Regions from separate parts of the Pseudomonas sp. SDO5215_S409 genome, predicted to be linked through region 1. Evidence: riboswitches for the same ligand, from Rfam matches in the RefSeq annotation. Region 1 holds a riboswitch; the other holds the start of a gene.
The links. A riboswitch is a leader RNA that binds a small molecule or an ion and turns the genes downstream of it on or off. The one in region 1 is predicted to bind cobalamin.

Region 1 (5,689 bases):
GCGCAGGCTGGGGTAGTCGTCGGGCAATTGCTGCGCCGCTTCGGCCAGCAGCGCCAGGCTCGAATCCCCGCTGCACAGGATCACCAGCTCAGCGGGGGTTTGCCCAAGGTCAGCGATGTTGTCATCGGAGACGAAACCGCCGGGCTGAGTCCTGAGCAGGTGCATGGGTTAAACGCTTAGGGCAGCGCGCAATTGCGCTTCAAGGCCTGCCGCGTCCAGTTCCTGGCCGATCAGCACCAGGCGCGTGGTGCGCGCTTCGTCAGCGCCCCAGGCACGGTCAAAATGCTTGTCGAAACGGGTGCCCACGCCCTGGATCAGCAGGCGCATCGGTTTGTTCGGGATGGCGGCAAAACCCTTGATGCGCAGGATGCCGTGTTGCACCACCAATTGGGTCAGCGCGTCGAGCAGCAGCGCTTCGTCGGCTTGCGGCAGGTCGATGGAGATCGAATCGAAGGCGTCGTGATCGTGGTCGTGATCGTCATCACCGTCGTGGTGGTGGTCGTGATGGCTGTGGCGGTTGTCGATGTGTTCTTCGGAGCCCGCGCCCAAACCGATCAGCACGTCCAGCGGCAGGCGCCCGCTGCTGGCTTCGATGATTTTCACCGCAGGCGGCAGTTCTTCGGCGACTTCCAGGCGCACACGGGCCAGGTCGTCGGGGTTGATCAGGTCGGTCTTGTTGAGGATCACCAGGTCGGCGCTGGCCAGTTGGTCGGCAAACAACTCGTGCAGCGGCGACTCGTGGTCCAGGTTAGGGTCGAGTTTGCGCTGGGCGTCTACCTGGTCCGGGAACGCGGCGAACGTGCCAGCGGCCACGGCCGGGCTGTCGACCACGGTGATCACCGCATCCACGGTGCAGGCGCTGCGGATTTCCGGCCACTGGAACGCTTGCACCAAAGGTTTGGGCAGGGCCAGGCCCGAGGTTTCGATGAGGATGTGGTCAAGGTCGCCGCGACGGGCCACCAGTTCGCGCATCACCGGGAAGAATTCTTCCTGCACGGTGCAGCACAGGCAGCCGTTGGCCAGCTCATACACACGGCCGTTGGCCTCTTCTTCGGTGCAGCCGATGGAGCATTGCTTGAGGATTTCACCGTCGATGCCCAACTCGCCGAATTCGTTGACGATCACAGCAATGCGGCGGCCCTGGGCGTTGTCCAGCATGTGGCGCAGCAAGGTGGTTTTGCCCGAGCCGAGAAAGCCGGTAACGATGGTGACGGGGAGTTTGGCCAGTGTTTTCATCGGATGCCCTATGGGGCGGGCATACGGGACGGCAGGCCGGCGCGGGTACGCGAGGCTGCGTTCGTCACCGGATCACCCCGCCCGGTTGAAGTAAAAATCGGTTGCGAGGCAGGTCTCCTGGCTTGGGGCTTGCCGATGCGTACACCGGCGCTGGCTGCGCCTTCCCGCCGAATCAGGCAGTGGCGTGGCAGTCAGATGAACCCTTCACAGTTGCGGGGGCAGCCGCGGCTTGGACCGCGTTCCCGTCTTAGCTCCGGCCTGGGCCGAAGAACCTCGAAGGTGCAAGGCTACAGGGGCTCGGGCCATTTGACTACCGTCACCCGGCATGCTCTCCTACACACCTTGTTTCGGGTGCCCTTCACAGGGTGAAACGGGAAACCGGTGCGTCATGCCTGCATGACCAGTCCGGTGCTGCCCCCGCAACGGTAAGCGAGCGAAGCGTCAGAGCCACTGTGCCAACGGCATGGGAAGGTGATGCTTTTTAGGCCCAAAGCCCCTCGCAAGCCCGGAGACCGGCCCGAAAAAATCAGATAACAAACCCGCGGTGGGCGGGCGCTGTTCAAACCCTGCGTGCCCGGCTCGCGGGGTTTTCATGCGCTCGTTTCACCCTGACACCCCGAAGGGACGCGCCATGTCGATCATCACCAGCACCTCGCACGCCGCCAGCGGCACCACTACCCTGAGCCAACGCCTGACCGCCGCCATCGGCGCGTCGATCCTGGGCGCGTGCCTGGTGTACTTCGCCGGTTTCTCGCACATCGAAGCGGTGCACAACGCCGCCCACGATACCCGCCACAGCGCCGCGTTCCCGTGCCACTGAGACTTGCCGACATGATCAAGCGTATTGCTCAAACCGCCGGTTTCACCGGCCTGCTGGCGGCCTTGCTGCTGACCCTGCTGCAAAGCTTGTGGGTCGCCCCGCTGATTCTGCAGGCCGAAACCTTTGAAAACGCCCCCGCCGCCACCCAGGCGCACGAACACGCCGAGGGCACTGCCGAGCACAGCCATGACGCCGAAGCCTGGGAGCCCGAAGACGGCTGGCAACGCGTGCTGTCCACCACCGGCGGCAACCTGGTGGTGGCCGTGGGCTTCGCGCTGATGCTGGCGGGGCTTTACACCCTGCGTGCCCCTACCCGCACGGCCCAAGGCCTGTTTTGGGGCCTGGCCGGGTATGCCACCTTCGTACTGGCGCCGACCCTGGGCCTGCCGCCCGAATTGCCGGGCACCGCCGCGGCCGATCTGGCCCAGCGGCAACTCTGGTGGGTCGGCACGGCGGCCTCTACCGCTGCCGGTATCGCGTTGATCGTGTTTGGCCGCAACGTGCTGCTCAAGGCCCTGGGCGCGGCGATTCTGGTGGTGCCCCATGTGATCGGCGCACCACAGCCGGAGGTGCATTCGATGCTGGCGCCTGAAGCCCTCGAAGCGCAGTTCAAGATTGCCTCGCACCTGACCAACGTCGCGTTCTGGCTGGCACTGGGCCTGATCAGCGCGTGGCTGTTCCGCCGGGGCCAGCAGTCGGCATGACCCGCGTGCGGGTGGTGGGCGTAGGTTGCCAGCGCGGCTGTGACGTCAACCACCTGCTTGACCTGTTCAACACCGCCCTCGCCGAGGGTGGCGTTGACCGCCCTTCCATCACCGCGCTGGCCAGTATTGACCTCAAACAGCACGAGCCCGGCCTGCTCGCCCTGGCGCAACGGCTGAAGCTACCGCTGCATTGCTTCAGCGCCGAACAATTGGCCGCTTACGAAGGCCGGTTGAGCCATAAATCAGCCGTGGCCTTTGCCCACACCGGCTGCCACGGTGTCGCCGAAAGTGCCGCCCTGGCGCTGGCCGAGCAATTGGCCCAGCGCCCCGCTTCCCTGCAAATCACCCGCAAAAAAACCGCCCAGGCCACCTTTGCATTGGCGTACGCCGACTGAATTCCTGATAATCGCCCCACCCAACATGAGCACTCTTCATCTGAGGCCCTGCTCGCCCGCTTTTTTACAGGAATGGACCCATGACTGTTTTTTTCATCGGCGCAGGCCCCGGTGATCCGGAATTGATCACCGTCAAAGGGCAGCGGCTGATCCACAACTGCCCGGTGATTATCTATGCAGGCTCCCTGGTGCCAGCAGCGGTACTGGATGGCCATCAGGCGCAACAGGTGGTCAACAGCGCGCCACTGCACCTGGAACAGATCATCGACCTGATCAAGGCCGCCCACGAAAAGGGCCAGGACGTGGCGCGGGTGCATTCCGGCGATCCGAGCCTGTACGGCGCGATCGGTGAGCAGATCCGCTGTTTGCGCGAGCTGGGCATTCCGTTCCAGATCATCCCCGGGGTAACGGCGGTGGCGGCCTGCGCGGCATTACTGGAAACCGAGCTGACGCTGCCAGACATCGCGCAAAGCGTGATTTTGACGCGCTATGCCGACAAGACCCGCATGCCTACAGGCGAGGCGTTTGCCAGCCTGGCGCAACATGGCACCACCATGGCGGTGCATTTGGGGGTCAGCCATCTGGACAAGATCGTCGCCGAACTGCTGCCACACTACGGGGCCGATTGCCCGATTGCCGTGGTGCACCGGGCTACATGGCCCGACCAGGACTGGGTGATGGGGACACTCGCCGACATTGCCGACAAAGTGACGGCCAAAGGCTTTCGGCGCACGGCGCTGATTATCGTGGGGCGCGTGCTGGCCAGCGACAGTTTCAGTGAATCCTCGCTGTACCGCGCAGGCCACGCCCACCTCTACCGCCCCTGAATCCCGGGAAATAAAAAACGGCGCTCACGGGGCGCCGTTTTTCGGTTTGCAGCGAACGCTTTAGTAGTAGGCGTTTTCTTTCTGCGTATGGTCGGTCACGTCACGCACACCCTTGAGCTCGGGAACCCGCTCAAGCAAGGTGCGCTCGATGCCTTCACGCAAGGTCACGTCTGCCTGGCCACAGCCCTGGCAACCGCCGCCGAACTTGAGCACCGCGATGCCGTCGTCCACCACGTCGATCAGGCTGACCTGACCACCGTGGCTGGCCAGACCGGGGTTGATCTCGGTTTGCAGGTAGTAGTTGATGCGCTCGTTCACCGGGCTGTCGGCGTTGACGTTCGGCACCTTGGCATTCGGCGCCTTGATGGTCAGTTGGCCGCCCATGCGATCGGTAGCGTAGTCCACCACGGCATCGTCCAGAAAGGCTTCGCTGAACGCGTCGATGTAAGCCGTGAAGCTTTTGAGCCCCAGGGCGGTGTCTTCAGGTTTTTCTTCCCCTGGCTTGCAGTAGGCAATGCACGTCTCGGCGTACTGGGTACCAGGCTGGGTGATAAAGACGCGAATGCCGATACCGGGGGTGTTCTGCTTGGACAGCAGGTCGGCCAGGTAATCGTGGGCGGCGTCGGTAATAGTTATGGCGGTCATGGAAACTCCTCACAGGCTTGCGGGGAGTTTACGCCAATCATCGAGGCGGCACAAAGCCCTACTGTTTTTGTCGGGAAATAAACCTCACAGGTTTTCATAGCGATTCATATCCAGCACGCCCTCTTCCACCGGGGTGGTTTCACGAAGGTACTGCGACAGGCCATGAAAGTACTGCCAGAACTGCGGGTGGCTGCGCCGCACGCCCCAGCGGTCGACGATCTTCTCGAAACGCTTGGCGTCCTTGGCGTTTTCCATGGCCGCGACGAACTCCGGCACTTGCTCGGCCGGGATGTTGAACATGAAGTTGGGGTAGCTGCTGAGTACACCCGGGTAGATGGTCAAGGTGTCCAGGCCCGGCTGGTAGCGGTACGCCTCGCCAAGCATAAACGCCACGTTACTGTGGGCGCGGTTGCGCAGCATGCTGTACACCCCGCGTTTGCCGCTGCGGGTTTCGATGCGCAACAGAGTGGCTTCCGGCAGCTGCTCGATCACCTTCAGCCCGGCTGCCGGGCGTGATGTGAGGCGGCTCAAGACCTGCTCAGCGTCCTGCAGGGCCGGGTCGATACCCGGGCGTGAGCAATAGGCGCCAGTGCAGCGGTTGATCGGGTCGGGGCTGGCGTTCAGGTCACCGTAGCGGGTGAGCAACTGGTTGGCGAAGTCGCGCTTGGGGTCTTTCCCGTTCAGTTTCAGGCCCGTGGGGGTGCTGTCGTCAATGGACTCGTAGTCCAGCCACAATTTGACTTTGCCACTGTTCTGATACCAGTCGTCGACGAAGTCTTCACGGGTGTTTGCCGGCATCAGTCGTAAAAAGTTCAGCTCGGCGCCGTTGCGGATCAGGTCGAAATACAAGCGCGTCTGCGCCTGGTGCGACACGTTGCCGAACACGTCGAAATTCACCGCCAACTGGTAATAGGTACGCTCAAGCAGAGGGTAGTCGAACAGCCACATCGTCTGCGGAACGTCCCCGATCAGGCCTTTGGTCACCGAGGCGCTGTCGAAGTGGCGGAAAATACTGAGCAGCGCGTTGTCGTTACCGGCCCACAGGCTGGACCAACTCGGCGC
Region 2 (5,689 bases), on a different contig from region 1:
AAGGTGCGGCGGCCGAAGATATGCCGCTCGCGGCCGTCCATCAACGCGGCCACCAGCACCTCGGCGCAGTCGTGGATGCCTTCGACCTTGAGTTTCATGAAGTCGTCCGAGCGCTCGCCCAGCGCCTGGGCGGTGCGCACGCGCTCCTCTTCCACCAAGTGCTGGATGTGCCCGCGCAGGGTGCGATTGCTGATGCGGATAAAGCGCCAGGGTTGCATCAGGCCCACGCTCGGCGCCTGGTGGGCGGCGTGCAGCAGGCGTTGCAATAACGCTGGCGCGACGGTGCCACCGCTGAAATGGCGCATATCACGGCGTTCGGCGATGGCGCGGTAGACGGCGGCGCGGTCCGCTTCGGGAAAGGCGTTGTCGGTCATGGGCTCATCGCGGGCAAGCCCGTACCCACCGGGTGTGGCGCAGCGTCGGGCACAAACAAGGCTGCCACCGCCGCCGGGTTGGACGGGAAATAAAAGTGAACATAAGAGGCCGTCATTCGGCCCTGGCGATACACCGCCTCGGCGCCGCGCCCGCCGTTGGGGCTCAGGCCCCGGGCGATGGGCTGCCACTCGGTGCTGGTCAGGGAGTGATGGTAGGTGTGGCCGCGCAAGGTGCCTTCGGGCAGCTCGACACTTTGCAGCGCCAAGGCTGCCAGGCGTGTTTGCATGACCGCATCGCCTTGGAGCAAACCGAGCAACGCGGCGCGGTTGCCGTCCACGTCGGTGAGCGAGTCGAGCAGGTAAAGCATGCCGCCGCATTCGGCCAATAGCGGTTTTCCGGCCGCATGATGAGCACGGATCGCACCGAGCATCGCGGTGTTTTCCGACAAGGCCTGGTGGTGCAATTCCGGGTAGCCGCCGGGCAGGTACAGGCTGTCGGCGTCGGGCAACGCCCGGTCATGGATCGGCGAGAAAAAGAGCAACTGCGCGCCCATCGCCCGCAACAGATCAAGACTCGCGCCGTAGGTAAACGCAAAGGCTTCATCGCGAGCCACGGCGATGCGCACGCCAGTCAGCAACGGCGCGGCTTCGATCGGTTCGGGTGCGGCAAACGCCACCGGCGGTGGCAGCGCCACTTCGCAGCTGCTGCCCAAGGCTTGCGCGGCGGCGTCCAAGCGCAGGTCCAGGTCGTTGAGTTCGCTGGCCTGCACCAGGCCGAGGTGACGGCTCGGCAGTTCGATCCCGGTTTCCCGCGAGAGCGCGCCGTACCAGCGCAGGCCCTCGGTGAGGCTGCCTTCGAGTAATTGCGCGTGCCGCACCGTGCCCACACGGTTGGCCAGCACCCCGGCAAACGGCAGGTCTGGCTGGTAACGCGCCAGCCCCAGGGCCAGCGCGCCAAAGGTCTGCGCCATGGCCGTGCCATCGATCACCGCCAGTACCGGCACACCAAAATGCCGCGCCAGGTCAGCGCTCGACGGGGTGCCGTCAAACAGCCCCATCACGCCTTCGATCAGGATCAAGTCGGCCTCCCCCGCCGCTTCCCACAGCAAGCGGCGACTTTCCTGCTCGCCGACCATCCACATGTCCAGTTGATATACCGGCGCCCCGCTGGCGCGCTCGTGAATCATGGGGTCGAGAAAGTCCGGCCCGCACTTGAACACGCGCACCTTGCGCCCAAGGTTGCGGTGCAGGCGCGCCAATGCGGCGGTGACCGTGGTTTTGCCCTGGCCGGACGCCGGTGCGGCGATCAGGACGGCCGGGCAATGACGCGGCTGATTCAAAGTTCGATGCCCTTTTGTGCCTTGATACCGGCCTGGAAGGCGTGCTTGAGCAGGCCCATTTCGGTCACGGTGTCGGCCAGTTCGATCAGTTCGGGCTTGGCGCCACGACCCGTGACCACCACGTGTTGCATCGGCGGACGGGCCTGCAAGTCGCCCAGTACCTGGTCGAGGTCGAGGTAGCCGTGTTTAAGGGCGATGTTGAGTTCGTCCAGCACCACCAGGCCGATGGACGGGTCTTGCAGCATCTGCCGCGATACCGCCCAGGCGGCTTCGGCGGCGGCGATGTCACGCTGGCGGTCCTGGGTTTCCCAGGTGAAGCCCTCGCCCATCACGTGAAAACGCACCTGTTCAGGGAAGCGGCGGAAAAACAACTCCTCGCCGGTGCTGTTACGCCCCTTGATGAACTGCACCACACCGCATTGCATCCCGTGGCCCATGGACCGCGCCAGCATGCCAAACGCCGAACTGCTCTTGCCTTTGCCGTTGCCGGTGAGCACCAGCAGCAGGCCGCATTCGTTCGGGGAATTGGCAATACGTTCGTCGATCACCGCTTTTTTGCGCAGCATGCGCGCCAAATGGCGTTCGTCACGGTCGGGGGATTCGGTCATGGCAGCTCTCCGTTGGGGCTGGATGTAAACGGCGGGCAGGAAAAAGGCACACAGACAGCCAAGCATCGCCCACCGTGATGCTGTTGAATGGTCCAGGCCGGTCTCCGGGCTCATGAGCAGCGCCTCTTCTGCAAGAACGCCCGCGGTGCGCCTTCCCATATCGCCAGGCGATACAGTGGCTAAAAGCACCGTATTGACTCATTTACCGTTGCGGGGGCAGCGCCGGAATCGTAGCGGCACTGTCAAAAGTGCACGCACTCACCGGCTTCCCTGTTTCACCCTGTCGACACCTGTGCCACAGAGCACCTGAAACAAGCGGCGAAGGTTAGTGGCTTGGGGGTGGAGCGTCAAATTAAAGCGGGCCCAGGGTGTGTCAGCACTCGTTCAGGCCGTCACGAAAACGGATCGCCAGGGCCTTTAGCGACTGGCGCCAGCTTTCCAGTTCTTCGCGACTCAGCGGCGCGGGCGCTTCGTCCTCAAGGTTCACCGCCACGATCAGCGGCTGGGTCACGTCGCCCTTGGGTTTGTGGGGAATACGCGGCGGCTGGAACATCGCCAAGTGCGCAGCCAGCAGGCGCGCCACCCAGCTGTCGGGGTTTTGCGTCATTTCCACCAGTTCCGCCAGCTCCGGAATGGCCATCGACTCCAGCACCTTGGGCGCCAGGATGGTTTCGGCGCGGATCGCCCCGGCTTCGGGCAACCGGTAGAACCCGGCGATTTCATGGCACAACCCCAGCAAGGCGCCATACAGGTGGAACAGTGCGGCCTCACGCCCGGCCTGTACCAATGCAATCGCGTTCATCTCTTTGCCCGCTTCGGTGCGAGCCAGGGCCTCCAGGGACAACCCGGCAAAGTAGATTTTCTGGTTGGTGCGGGTATAGAGCTCGTTGGCCATGACGGCAGTCTCCACAACGAAATAAGGCGTGATGCTGGCTCAACAGTGTCATGGATCGGCCAAGGCCACTGCAAGCGCAAAAAAAGGCCGCCTTCGCAGGCGGCCTCGGTATCGAGCGGTTAGCGCATCAAGCGCCCTGGCGCTTGTCCTCGACCTTCCACTTGCCACCGTCGTAGAAGGCTTTCCAGCCGGTAGGCTTGCCTTCCACTTCGGTCTGCACGTATTGCTCCTTGGTCTTGCGGCTGTAGCGGATCACTGACGGGCGACCGTCCGGGTCCTTTTTCGGCGCTTCGCACAGGAAGTGGTACTTGGGATCGATCTCGTCCTTGTGCGGGGCGATTTCGATGACCAGCGGTGCGCGGGTTTCGCGGTTTTTCGGGAACTGGCTGGCCGCCAGGAACAGGCCCGAAGCGCCGTCACGCAGGATGTAGGTGTCGTCGACCTTCTCGCACTTGAGCTCCGGCATTTTCACCGGGTCCATCTTCGGCGGCGCCGCGTCACCGCTTTTAAGCAGCTTGCGGGTGTTTTTGCAGGTCGGGTTGGTGCAGCCGAAGAACTTGCCGAAACGGCCGGTCTTGAGCTGCATCTCGCTGCCGCACTTGTCGCATTCCAGGCTCGGACCTTCGTAGCCCTTGATGCGGTAGGTGCCTTCTTCGATCTCGTAGCCGTTGCAATCTGGGTTGTTACCGCAGATGTGCAACTTGTGTTTTTCGTCCAGCAGGTAGGCGTCCATCGCCGTGCTGCAAATAGGGCAACGGTGCTTGCCACGCAGTACCAGCGACTCGGACTCACCTTCGTCGTCGGCGGCGATTTCATCACCCGGCACCAGGTTGACCGTGGCCTTGCAGCGCTCTTTGGGCGGCAGGCTGTAGCCCGAGCAGCCCAGGAACACGCCGGTGGAGGCGGTGCGGATCTGCATCGGCCGACCGCAGGTCAGGCACGGGATGTCGGTCATCACCGGCTGGTTGGCGCGCATGCCGCTGTCGGGGCTTTCGGCCACTTCGAGTTTTTTCTTGAAGTCGCCGTAGAACTCGTCGAGTACGTTTTTCCAGTCGCGCTCGCCCTGGGCCACGTCATCGAGGTTTTCTTCCATGCCAGCGGTGAAACCGTAGTCCATCAGGTTGGAGAAACTCTCGGCCAGGCGTTCGGTGACGATGTCACCCATCTTTTCCGAATAGAAACGACGGTTGTGCAAGGCGACGTAGCCACGGTCCTGGATGGTGGAAATGATGGCCGCGTAAGTCGACGGGCGACCGATACCGCGTTTTTCCATTTCCTTGACCAGGCTGGCTTCCGAGTAGCGCGCCGGTGGCTTGGTGAAGTGCTGGGACGGGTCGAGCTTGACCAGTTTCAGCGCATCGCCCTGGGCCATGTCGGGCAGCACGTCGTCATCGCCCGGCTTGGCGATTTGCGGCAATACGCGGGTGTAACCGTCAAACTTGAGGATGCGGCCCTTGGCGCGCAGCTCGAAGTCACCGGCGCCTACGCTCACGGTGGTGGACAGGTACTGCGCTGGTAGCATCTGGCAGGCCAGGAACTGGCGCCAGATCAGCTCGTAGAGGCGCTCTGCGTCACGCTCCATGCCGGAAAGCTTGGCTGGCGTGGTGTTGGCGTCGGACGGACGAATGGCTTCGTGCGCCTCTTGTGCACCTTCCTTGCTGCTGTAGACATTGGGCTTTTCCGGCAGGTACTTGTTGCCGAATTCGCTTTCGATGTAAGTGCGTGCCATCGCTACCGCGTCCACCGACAGGTTGGTGGAGTCGGTACGCATATAGGTGATGTAGCCCGCTTCGTACAAGCGCTGGGCCATCATCATGGTTTTCTTCACACCAAAGCCCAGGCGGTTGCTCGCGGCCTGTTGCAGGGTGGAGGTGATGAACGGCGCCGACGGCTTGCTGCTGGTGGGTTTGTCTTCACGCTTGATGACGCTGTAGCTGGAAGCCTTGAGCTTTTCCAGCGCGGCCATGGCCTGGGCTTCGTTGAGCGGCTTGAACGCCTCGCCTTTTTCGCGGGCCACGTCAAAACGCACGTTAGCGCCCTTGGTGGTGCCCAGGTCGGCGTGGACTTCCCAGTATTCTTCGGGGTTGAACGCCCGGATCTCGCGCTCGCGCTCGACCACCAGCTTCACCGCCACCGACTGCACACGGCCAGCGGACAGGCCACGGGCGATCTTCGCCCACAACAGCGGCGACACCATGTAGCCCACGACGCGGTCGAGGAAGCGGCGGGCCTGCTGGGCGTTGACGCGGTCGATGTCCAGCTCGCCCGGTTTGGAGAAGGCGTCCTGGATGGCTTTTTTGGTGATTTCGTTGAACACCACACGCTTGTAGCGGCTGTCGTCACCACCAATGGCTTCGCGCAGGTGCCAGGCAATGGCTTCCCCTTCGCGGTCCAAGTCCGTTGCGAGGTAGATGGTGTCGGCATCTTTGGCGAGCCTGCGCAGCTCTTCGATGACTTTTTCCTTGCCCGGGA

Region 2: it holds a riboswitch for cobalamin, as region 1 does, so the genes downstream of both, cobO (cob(I)yrinic acid a,c-diamide adenosyltransferase) here and cobW (cobalamin biosynthesis protein CobW) in region 1, are expected to answer to the same signal.

The regions. Positions count from the first base shown of each region.
Region 1 covers NZ_JBSVWN010000008.1:17,189-22,877, forward strand. The annotation lists gene cobN (cobaltochelatase subunit CobN) at 1-165, opposite strand, end outside; gene cobW (cobalamin biosynthesis protein CobW) at 169-1,236, opposite strand; cobalamin riboswitch at 1,327-1,527, opposite strand; cobalamin riboswitch at 1,569-1,771, shown strand; gene ACW9H9_RS06410 (CbtB domain-containing protein) at 1,868-2,056, shown strand; gene ACW9H9_RS06415 (CbtA family protein) at 2,068-2,760, shown strand; gene ACW9H9_RS06420 (cobalamin biosynthesis protein) at 2,757-3,155, shown strand; gene cobM (precorrin-4 C(11)-methyltransferase) at 3,236-3,982, shown strand; gene nfuA (Fe-S biogenesis protein NfuA) at 4,043-4,627, opposite strand; gene ACW9H9_RS06435 (fatty acid cis/trans isomerase) at 4,712-5,689, opposite strand, start outside.
Region 2 covers NZ_JBSVWN010000014.1:83,786-89,474, forward strand. The annotation lists gene bluB (5,6-dimethylbenzimidazole synthase) at 1-374, opposite strand, end outside; gene ACW9H9_RS10455 (cobyrinate a,c-diamide synthase) at 371-1,714, opposite strand; gene cobO (cob(I)yrinic acid a,c-diamide adenosyltransferase) at 1,711-2,322, opposite strand; cobalamin riboswitch at 2,401-2,647, opposite strand; gene ACW9H9_RS10465 (DUF6586 family protein) at 2,696-3,217, opposite strand; gene topA (type I DNA topoisomerase) at 3,345-5,689, opposite strand, start outside.